DNA from 2 places in the Pseudoalteromonas sp. K222D genome. Region 1 is predicted to be linked to the other one. Evidence: predicted binding sites of a transcription regulator. Region 1 holds the regulator's gene; the other holds the start of a gene.
What was found. Region 1 encodes sigma-54, which starts transcription at its own class of promoters, with help from an activator protein. Its sites were predicted from a motif close to GTTGGCACGNNNNTNGNNT; they were not measured.
Positions count from the first base shown of each region.

Region 2: a site for sigma-54 is predicted at 1,538-1,556, ahead of J5X91_RS10645 (flagellar basal body rod protein FlgF). Genes of this name have one in related genera too.

Region 1 covers NZ_JAGGDL010000004.1:83,589-87,707, forward strand. Annotated here, with positions in the region: gene lptA (lipopolysaccharide transport periplasmic protein LptA) at 1-529, shown strand, start outside; gene lptB (LPS export ABC transporter ATP-binding protein) at 526-1,251, shown strand; gene J5X91_RS03880 (RNA polymerase factor sigma-54) at 1,321-2,814, shown strand; gene hpf (ribosome hibernation promoting factor) at 2,841-3,128, shown strand; gene ptsN (PTS IIA-like nitrogen regulatory protein PtsN) at 3,133-3,585, shown strand; gene rapZ (RNase adapter RapZ) at 3,607-4,119, shown strand, end outside.
Region 2 covers NZ_JAGGDL010000018.1:62,333-66,451, reverse strand. Annotated here, with positions in the region: gene flgE (flagellar hook protein FlgE) at 1-1,115, shown strand, start outside; gene J5X91_RS10645 (flagellar basal body rod protein FlgF) at 1,592-2,335, shown strand; gene flgG (flagellar basal-body rod protein FlgG) at 2,357-3,145, shown strand; gene flgH (flagellar basal body L-ring protein FlgH) at 3,162-3,845, shown strand; gene J5X91_RS10630 (flagellar basal body P-ring protein FlgI) at 3,858-4,119, shown strand, end outside.

The DNA of each region.
Region 1 (4,119 bases):
AAAAATACTTATTATTCCATCGCTTATACTTGCATTTAATAGTAATGCGGCAGAGCAAAGTACTTCCCCACTAGCTAATCAAATTTCTATTAGTGCTGACCGACAAGAAGGTCAACTAAAAGAAAATGTTGGTATTTTTGAAAAAAACGTAGAGATTATCCACGGTAATCGTCGTATCACCGCCGATCGTTTAGAAGTACATAAGCGCGACGAACTTGGCGATAATAAACAACTATTAATTGCCACAGGCAGCCCTGCATATTTTGAAGAAAAGCAAGCAGATGGCACTGTCATGAGCGCCAGCGCTAACGAAGTACGTTACGATGTAGCGAAACGTTTTTTAACCCTAGTAGGAGATGCAAACATTTCTCAAGCTGGGCAAAAAATTACGGCTAAAAGTATCACCTACGATATAGAGCAACAGCTTATAAGTGCTGAAAAAGATGAAAACTCAACTGATCGGGTGCACACTATTTTAGTGCCTATAGACGTAAAAAAAGAACAAAAACTCAATAAAGGTCAGCCATGAGTACATTAAAAGCAGAGCTATTAGCAAAAAGCTATAAAGGCCGTGAAGTTGTTAAAAATGTAGGCCTTGAAGTAAAAGCAGGGAGCATTGTTGGTTTACTTGGTCCAAATGGTGCTGGTAAAACCACAACCTTTTACATGATTGTAGGCTTAGTTCCTAGTGACAAAGGCAAAATATTAATTGATGATAACGATATTACCCTACTTCCTATGCACAGCCGTGCTCGTTTAGGTATTGGTTATTTACCACAAGAATCGTCTATTTTTAGAAAGCTCACTGTGTATCAAAATTTAATGGCTATTTTAGAAACGCGTAAGCAACTAAACAAACAAGCCAGAGAAGAAACCCTAAATAGCTTGCTGGACGAATTTAGCCTGCAACATATTCGCGACAGCTTAGGCATGGCGTTATCTGGTGGTGAACGCCGCCGCGTAGAAATAGCACGTGCTTTAGCTGCAGATCCTAAATTTATATTACTTGATGAGCCCTTTGCTGGCGTGGATCCTATTTCAGTACTCGATATTAAAAAAATTATAGAACACCTTAAAAACCGTGGTATTGGCGTGCTAATTACCGACCACAATGTAAGGGAAACCCTTGATGTTTGCGAAAAAGCCTACATTGTTTCTCATGGTGAGCTAATTGCATCTGGTACTCCTGAATTTGTATTAAACGATAAAACAGTACGTGATGTTTATTTAGGCGAGCAGTTCAAACTGTAATATTTATGTTATTACTATAAGCATCTGCTAAGATTAATCATATCAATTTATAAGGATTGTTAGAGATAAATGAGGCAATCATTACAGCTGCGCATGGGCCAGCAACTTACAATGACTCCGCAACTGCAACAGGCTATTCGCTTATTGCAGCTTAGTACCTTGGATCTCCAGCAAGAAATACAAGAAGCACTTGATAGCAACCCGCTACTAGAAGTTGATGAGCAAGATTACACGGAAGAATCAGCTGGTAAAAACGAGCAAAAAGCAGATGATATTACTGTTAGTGCCTCTGCCGATGACACCCCGAGCGAGTATGAGCAAGATAGCGGTGAAGCACTAAACAAAGACACCATAAGCGACGATATGGCCATGGATGTATCATGGGATGAATATATGAGCGCAGCGCCTGCCTCTTCATCGGGGCCAATGCCTGAAGATGAATCTATTTATCAAGGTGCATCAGCCGAAACTCTGCATGAGTACTTAATGTGGCAATTACAGCTCACTCCTTTTAGTCCTATAGACGAAGCTATTGCCATAGCTATTGTTGAAGCCGTAGATGACTCTGGTATTTTAACTATCAGTTGCGAAGACCTTTTAGCAAGCTTTAATCAAGAAAGTGATGACGAACACGAAGTAGAACTAGATGAAATAGAAGCAGTGCTAAAGCGCATTCAATTATTTGATCCTGTTGGTATTGCAGCTCGCAGCTTACAAGAATGCTTATGTATTCAATTAAACCAATTTGATAAAGACACCCCTTATATTAACGAAACAAAAATGGTGTTAACTGATCATATCGATTTACTCGCTGCTCGCGACTATCGTACGTTAATGAAAAAAACTAAGCTCAAAGAAGAAGAGCTTAAAGAAATAATGACACTTATTCATACGCTTAATCCTAAGCCTGCGGATACTATTGTCAGAGAAGAATCTGAATACGTTATACCTGACGTATCTGTTAAAAAAATAAAAGGCCGCTGGGTGGTAGAGCTAAACCCAGATAGCATGCCAAAAATACGTGTTAACAGCCAATATGCTGCTATGTCTCGTACGGTAAAGTCCAGTGGTGACAGCCAATTTATTCGCTCGCACTTACAAGAAGCTAAATGGTTTATTAAAAGCCTAGAAAGTAGAAACGAAACACTCCTAAAAGTAACTAATTGTATTGTTAAGCAACAACAAGCGTTTTTTGAACATGGCCCAGAAGCCATGAAACCTATGGTTTTAAACGATGTTGCCGAAATAGTTGAAATGCACGAGTCGACTATTTCACGGGTCACTACACAAAAATTCATGCACACTCCACGTGGCATTTTTGAGCTTAAGTACTTTTTTTCAAGCCATGTAAGCACCGAAAATGGTGGCGAATGTTCATCAACTGCTATACGTGCCTTGATTAAAAAGTTGATAGCTGCAGAAAACTTAGCCAAACCATTGAGTGATAGCAAGATTGCAGATATATTGGCTGAGCAAGGAATTAAAGTAGCTAGACGGACAATTGCAAAATATCGCGAATCTCTGGCTATTCCCCCGTCGAATCAACGTAAAAGCTTGATTTAAGACGTACAACAAAGAGGAAAATGCTGATGCAACTAAACTTAACTGGTCGTCATGTAGACATTACAGACTCATTAAGAGACTATGTAAATAATAAATTTGCAAAGCTGCAAAGACACTCAGATCACATAACTAATGTGCATGTTATTCTCGATGTAGAAAAATTAAGTCAAAAAGCTGAAGCAACAATTTTTGTAAGTGGCGCTGAGCTATTTGCATCGACCGAACACCAAGATATGTACGCTGCCATTGACTCGTTGATTGACAAACTCGATCGTCAAGTAATTAAACACAAAGAGAAGTTTGCTCGACACTAACACTATGAAATTAAGCTCACTTATATGCCAGGACTGCAGCAAAGCTGTGGTCCTTTTTAATAGTAAAAAAAGAATTTTAGAATTCATCAGTGAACTCGCGCATAAAAAAATGCCGTATTTACCCCAGCAAGATATTCTCACTGCTTTATTGGCAAGAGAAAAGCTAGGCAGTACCGGTATTGGCCGAGGAATAGCAATTCCACATGGCCGTATGAGCGGGGCGCAGGAACCTCTTGCCTTAATTTTAATAAGCGAAACCGCTATTAATTTTGATGCAATTGATAATCGTCCAGTTGATATTTTTGTTGCACTTATAGTGCCCGATGGCGATAACCAGCAGCACTTGAAAACACTAGCCACAATAGCTGATAAACTAAACGATAAAGAGTTTTGTAAGCAATTGCGTGCGGCAAAGTCTGATGAAGCATTATACCAAGTTATTTTGGATCAATCCTAGTTACTAATAAAGGGGTGGTAAATGGAATTAATTATTATAAGTGGCCGATCGGGTTCTGGTAAATCGGTTGCTTTACGTGTTGTAGAAGATTTAGGTTACTATTGTGTAGATAATATTCCGGTAAATTTACTGCCTTCATTAGTGCGCAGTGTCTCTGATAACTACGATAAAATAGCCGTTAGTATAGATGTGCGTAACCTGCCTAAAGATCAGCAGCAATTTAACGATATTCTTGAGTACTTGCCCGACTTTGCTAAACCAACGTTATTTTATTTAGATAGTGACGATCAAACATTAATCCGCCGTTATTCAGAAACGCGTCGTTTGCACCCGCTTTCGATTGATTCGCTACCGCTAGATTTAGCAATACAAAAAGAAAAAGAATTACTCGATGTACTCGTAACGCGGGCTGATCATGTCATTGATACAACCGATTTAAGTGTGCATCAACTTGCTGAATCTATGCGTGAAACCATACTCGGTAAAAAAGACAAACAGCTTATCATTACCTTTGAGTCGTTTGGCTTTAAGCAT
Region 2 (4,119 bases), on a different contig from region 1:
TTACCGGTGAAGGTTACTTTGCAACCAGCCAAGACCTAGGCGCGCAAGATTTTACTTACACACGTGCCGGCGCATTTAAGTTAAACAAAGACAACTTTGTGGTAGATGCAAATGGCAGCTTTTTACAAGGCTTTCCGGTTGACCCTTCAACAGGCGATACTACATCAGTGAGTTTAAGCACTTCATCGGCTTTACAAATACCTGACTCGTCAGGATCGCCGCGTGCTACTTCAAGCGTGTATAGCTCATTTAATTTAGATTCACGATCAATTGCACCTACAATTGCGTTTAACCCTACCGAAAGTGCAACTTATAATTCATCAACCTCTACAACCGTGTATGACTCACTCGGTGAGCCACATGTATTGCAGCTGTTTTTTGTAAAAAGCGACCCTGCAGTACTTGGTAATGAAAATCAATGGAGCGTACATTCAACACTTGATGGTAAATCCTTTGGTGCCAATGGGGTTGAACAAACAGTAGCTCCGTACACTCCTATGACTACTTTTAAGTTTGACTCAAGTGGCTTACCGCAAAGTACAGATGGCACGCCAAACGTAAGTAATACTTTTAATCCATTGTCTATTGCAGCTGGTGGCGGTGGTACAGCGGGGCTTTCTGATTTATTAACCAATGGCGCTACCTTCCCAGCGCCTGTTGAAATTAACTGGCGTGATGAAACTGGTACAGCTAATAAAATACCTACTCAATACGCAAGTCGCTTTGAAGTAAAAGCACTTGAGCAAGATGGTGCAACGGTTGGCCGTTTAGCGGGTATTGATATTGGTGCCGATGGTAAAGTTGTGGCTTCGTACAGTAATGGCGACTCTACATTTTTAGGCCAAGTGGCTATGGTACGTTTTTCAAACTCACAAGGTTTACAACAAGTGGGCAGCACAGGTTGGAAAGCGAGTATAGCGTCAGGCGAGCCTATTGCTGGTGAACCAGGCTCTGGCACATTAGGTAATATCAACTCATCAGCGCTTGAGCAGTCAAACGTAAACTTAACTAACGAACTAGTTGATTTGATTAGCGCACAGCGTAATTTCCAAGCAAACTCGCGAGCGCTGGAAGTTAACTCAACAATTCAGCAAAGTATTCTGCAAATTAGATAAAGCACAATTTATTAATTTGAATATTCAAGGCTGCTTAATTGCAGCCTTTTTTATTTTAGGCGATTGGCTTGCCATCGTGACACTAAGTGCAAAAAAGCATATTTACAAAGAGGTTAAGAGACGCTGTCGCTTTAGATAAAGTACAAACAAATTTACTGTTCTTTTCTCATTTACCCTCATTTACTTCTCTTTGTACGAAAGGGCTGTTGTCAGATTTAGCTAAAAATTAGCTAAGCACAATGTTTGGTTTAGGTGTAGGCAACGGGCTTGCCACCGTGGCACTAAGTGCAAAAAAGCATATTTACAAAGAGGTTAAGAGACGCTGTCGCTTTAGAAAAAACAAACAAATTCCCCCTTCTTTTTATTGTTTTTTCATGCGTATTTACGCCCCTTCAAAATAACAGTTTTAGTATTAAATTTAATCTGGCGCATATATTGCATTTGTTCTTACAGAGATTTTTAAGTGAGTCGATGTTATGGATAAAATGGTCTACATTGCCGCGTCTGGCGCTAAGCAAAGCTTAATGGGGCTTGCCCTTAAAGCCAATAATTTGGCGAACGCAAACACTACAGGTTTTAAAGCCGACTTTGCCCAAGCTCGATCTATGCAAGCGTTTGGTGAAGGTTTGCCATCGCGGGTGTTTTCTATGGAAGAGCGCCCAGGTTCAAACATGACATCGGGCGGCATACAGCAAACCGGTCGCGAGCTCGACATTGCCATGAGCGATAACGCCTGGCTGAGTGTACAAGACGCCTCCGGCAACGAAGCTTATACAAAAGTAGGTACGCTTAATATTACCGCCGAAGGCATGTTAGTTACCAGCGGTGGTCGTCAAGTAATTGGCGAAGGCGGCCCTATTATTTTGCCAGTCCCGATTGAAAAAATAGAATTTAGTAAAGACGGTGCCATACAAGTACGCCCACAAGGCGCGCCGGCTAACTTTTTAGAAGAGGTTGATCGTTTAAAAGTGGTTGAGGCAAATAACTCAACACTTGAAAAAGGTAACGATGGTTTATTTAGACCAAAACCAAATCAAACGGTTGAAACCTCAGCTAACGTACAAGTGATAAGCGGCGCATTAGAAATGTCGAACGTTAATCCGGTACACGAAATGGTCGATATGATCAGCCATCAACGCCAATTTGAATTACAAGTAAAGCTAATGAAAACAGCAGAAGAAATAGATCAATCGCAAGATCAGCTGTTGCGCATAGTTTAACTTTAAAATGAGGACACGATTATGAATCCAGCATTGTGGATCAGTAAAACAGGGCTTGACGCCCAACAAACCGACATTTCGGTTATTTCAAATAACTTAGCCAACGCCAGTACGGTTGGTTATAAAAAAAGCCGCGCCGTTTTTGAAGATTTACTTTACCAAAACATTAATCAACCAGGCGGTCGCTCATCACAAGATACCGAAATGCCATCAGGTTTAATGCTAGGTGCTGGTGCCAAAGTGGTAGCTAACCAAAAAAACTTTTCGCAAGGTAATATGCTAACTACTGAAAACTCACTAGATTGGATGATTTCTGGTTCAGGCTTTTTTGAAGTACTACAGCCAGATGGCAATATTGCTTATTCGCGCAACGGGCAATTTACTACCGATGGCGACGGGCGAGTTGTAACCTCGGGTGCCGGTTATGTAGTTCAGCCTGAAATGAACGTACCCGACGACGCGCAATCAATAACTGTATCGCAAGACGGTGAAGTGTCTGTACGTGTTGCAGGGCAGGCCGATAACGTGGTTATTGGGCAAATTACCATTAGTGACTTTATTAATCCGTCGGGCCTTGAGCCTATAGGGCAAAACCTTTACACCGAAACTGCGGTAAGTGGCGCGCCGGTGCAGGGTAACCCTGGAGTTGATGGGCTAGGCACTATTATTCAAGGTTCACTAGAAACGTCAAACGTAAACGTAACCGAAGAGTTGGTAAACCTAATAGAAACCCAGCGTGTTTACGAAATGAACTCAAAAGTAATTTCGGCAGTTGATGAAATGATGAGCTACATCAATCAGCAATTATAATATTTTAGAGGTTATTATGCGCAATATTATATTATTTGCAGCGGGTACTTTATTGTTAAGTGGCTGTGTGTCTACACAAAATAGTGATGTAGTACAAGACGACCCTTACTATGCGCCCATGTACCCAGAACCCAATGTTGAACCGGCAGTTGCTAATGGCTCACTGTTTAATACGTATTTATCGAACGACTTATACGCCGATAAAAAAGCACTGCGTACTGGCGATATAATTACAGTTAAATTGCAAGAATCTACGCAAGCCTCTAAAGCGGCAAAAACAGAAACTGATAAGCAGTCAGACGCAAAACTCGACCCCGTTATTGGTTTAGGCGGATTGCCGGTAAATATTGGCGGCGACAGCATTCAATTTGGTATTGGCAGCGACACGTCATTTAAAGGCGACTCAAAATCAAATCAGTCAAATAGTTTAGCCGGCGATATATCGGTAAACGTAATGCGTGTTTTACCTAATGGTAATTTAGTTATTCGCGGCGAAAAATGGCTAACGTTAAACTCAGGCGAAGAATTTATTCGTTTAGAGGGATTAGTAAGGCCAGAAGATGTAACTGCAGACAATACCGTACAGTCAAATAGAATTGCTAATGCACGAATTCAATATTCGGGCAAAGGGCAAACTCAAGAAGCGCAAAGTGCCGGTTGGCTAACACGCTTTTTTAGTAGCTCACTTTTTCCTTTTTAGAGGACATTCATTATGAATGTATTTAAAGTTTTTTGTTTAATGGTGTTACTTGGCTGGCAACGTCCTGCCATGGCCGAGCGCATTAAAGATGTGTCTATGGTTGAGGGCGTACGCTCAAACCAATTAGTAGGCTATGGCCTAGTTGTTGGCTTACCTGGTACGGGCGAGCAAAGCCGATTTACCGAGCAAAGCTTTAAAGGCATGTTAAACAGCTTTGGCATTACGTTACCAGCAAGCTTAAAACCAAAAATTAAAAACGTGGCTGCGGTTGCAG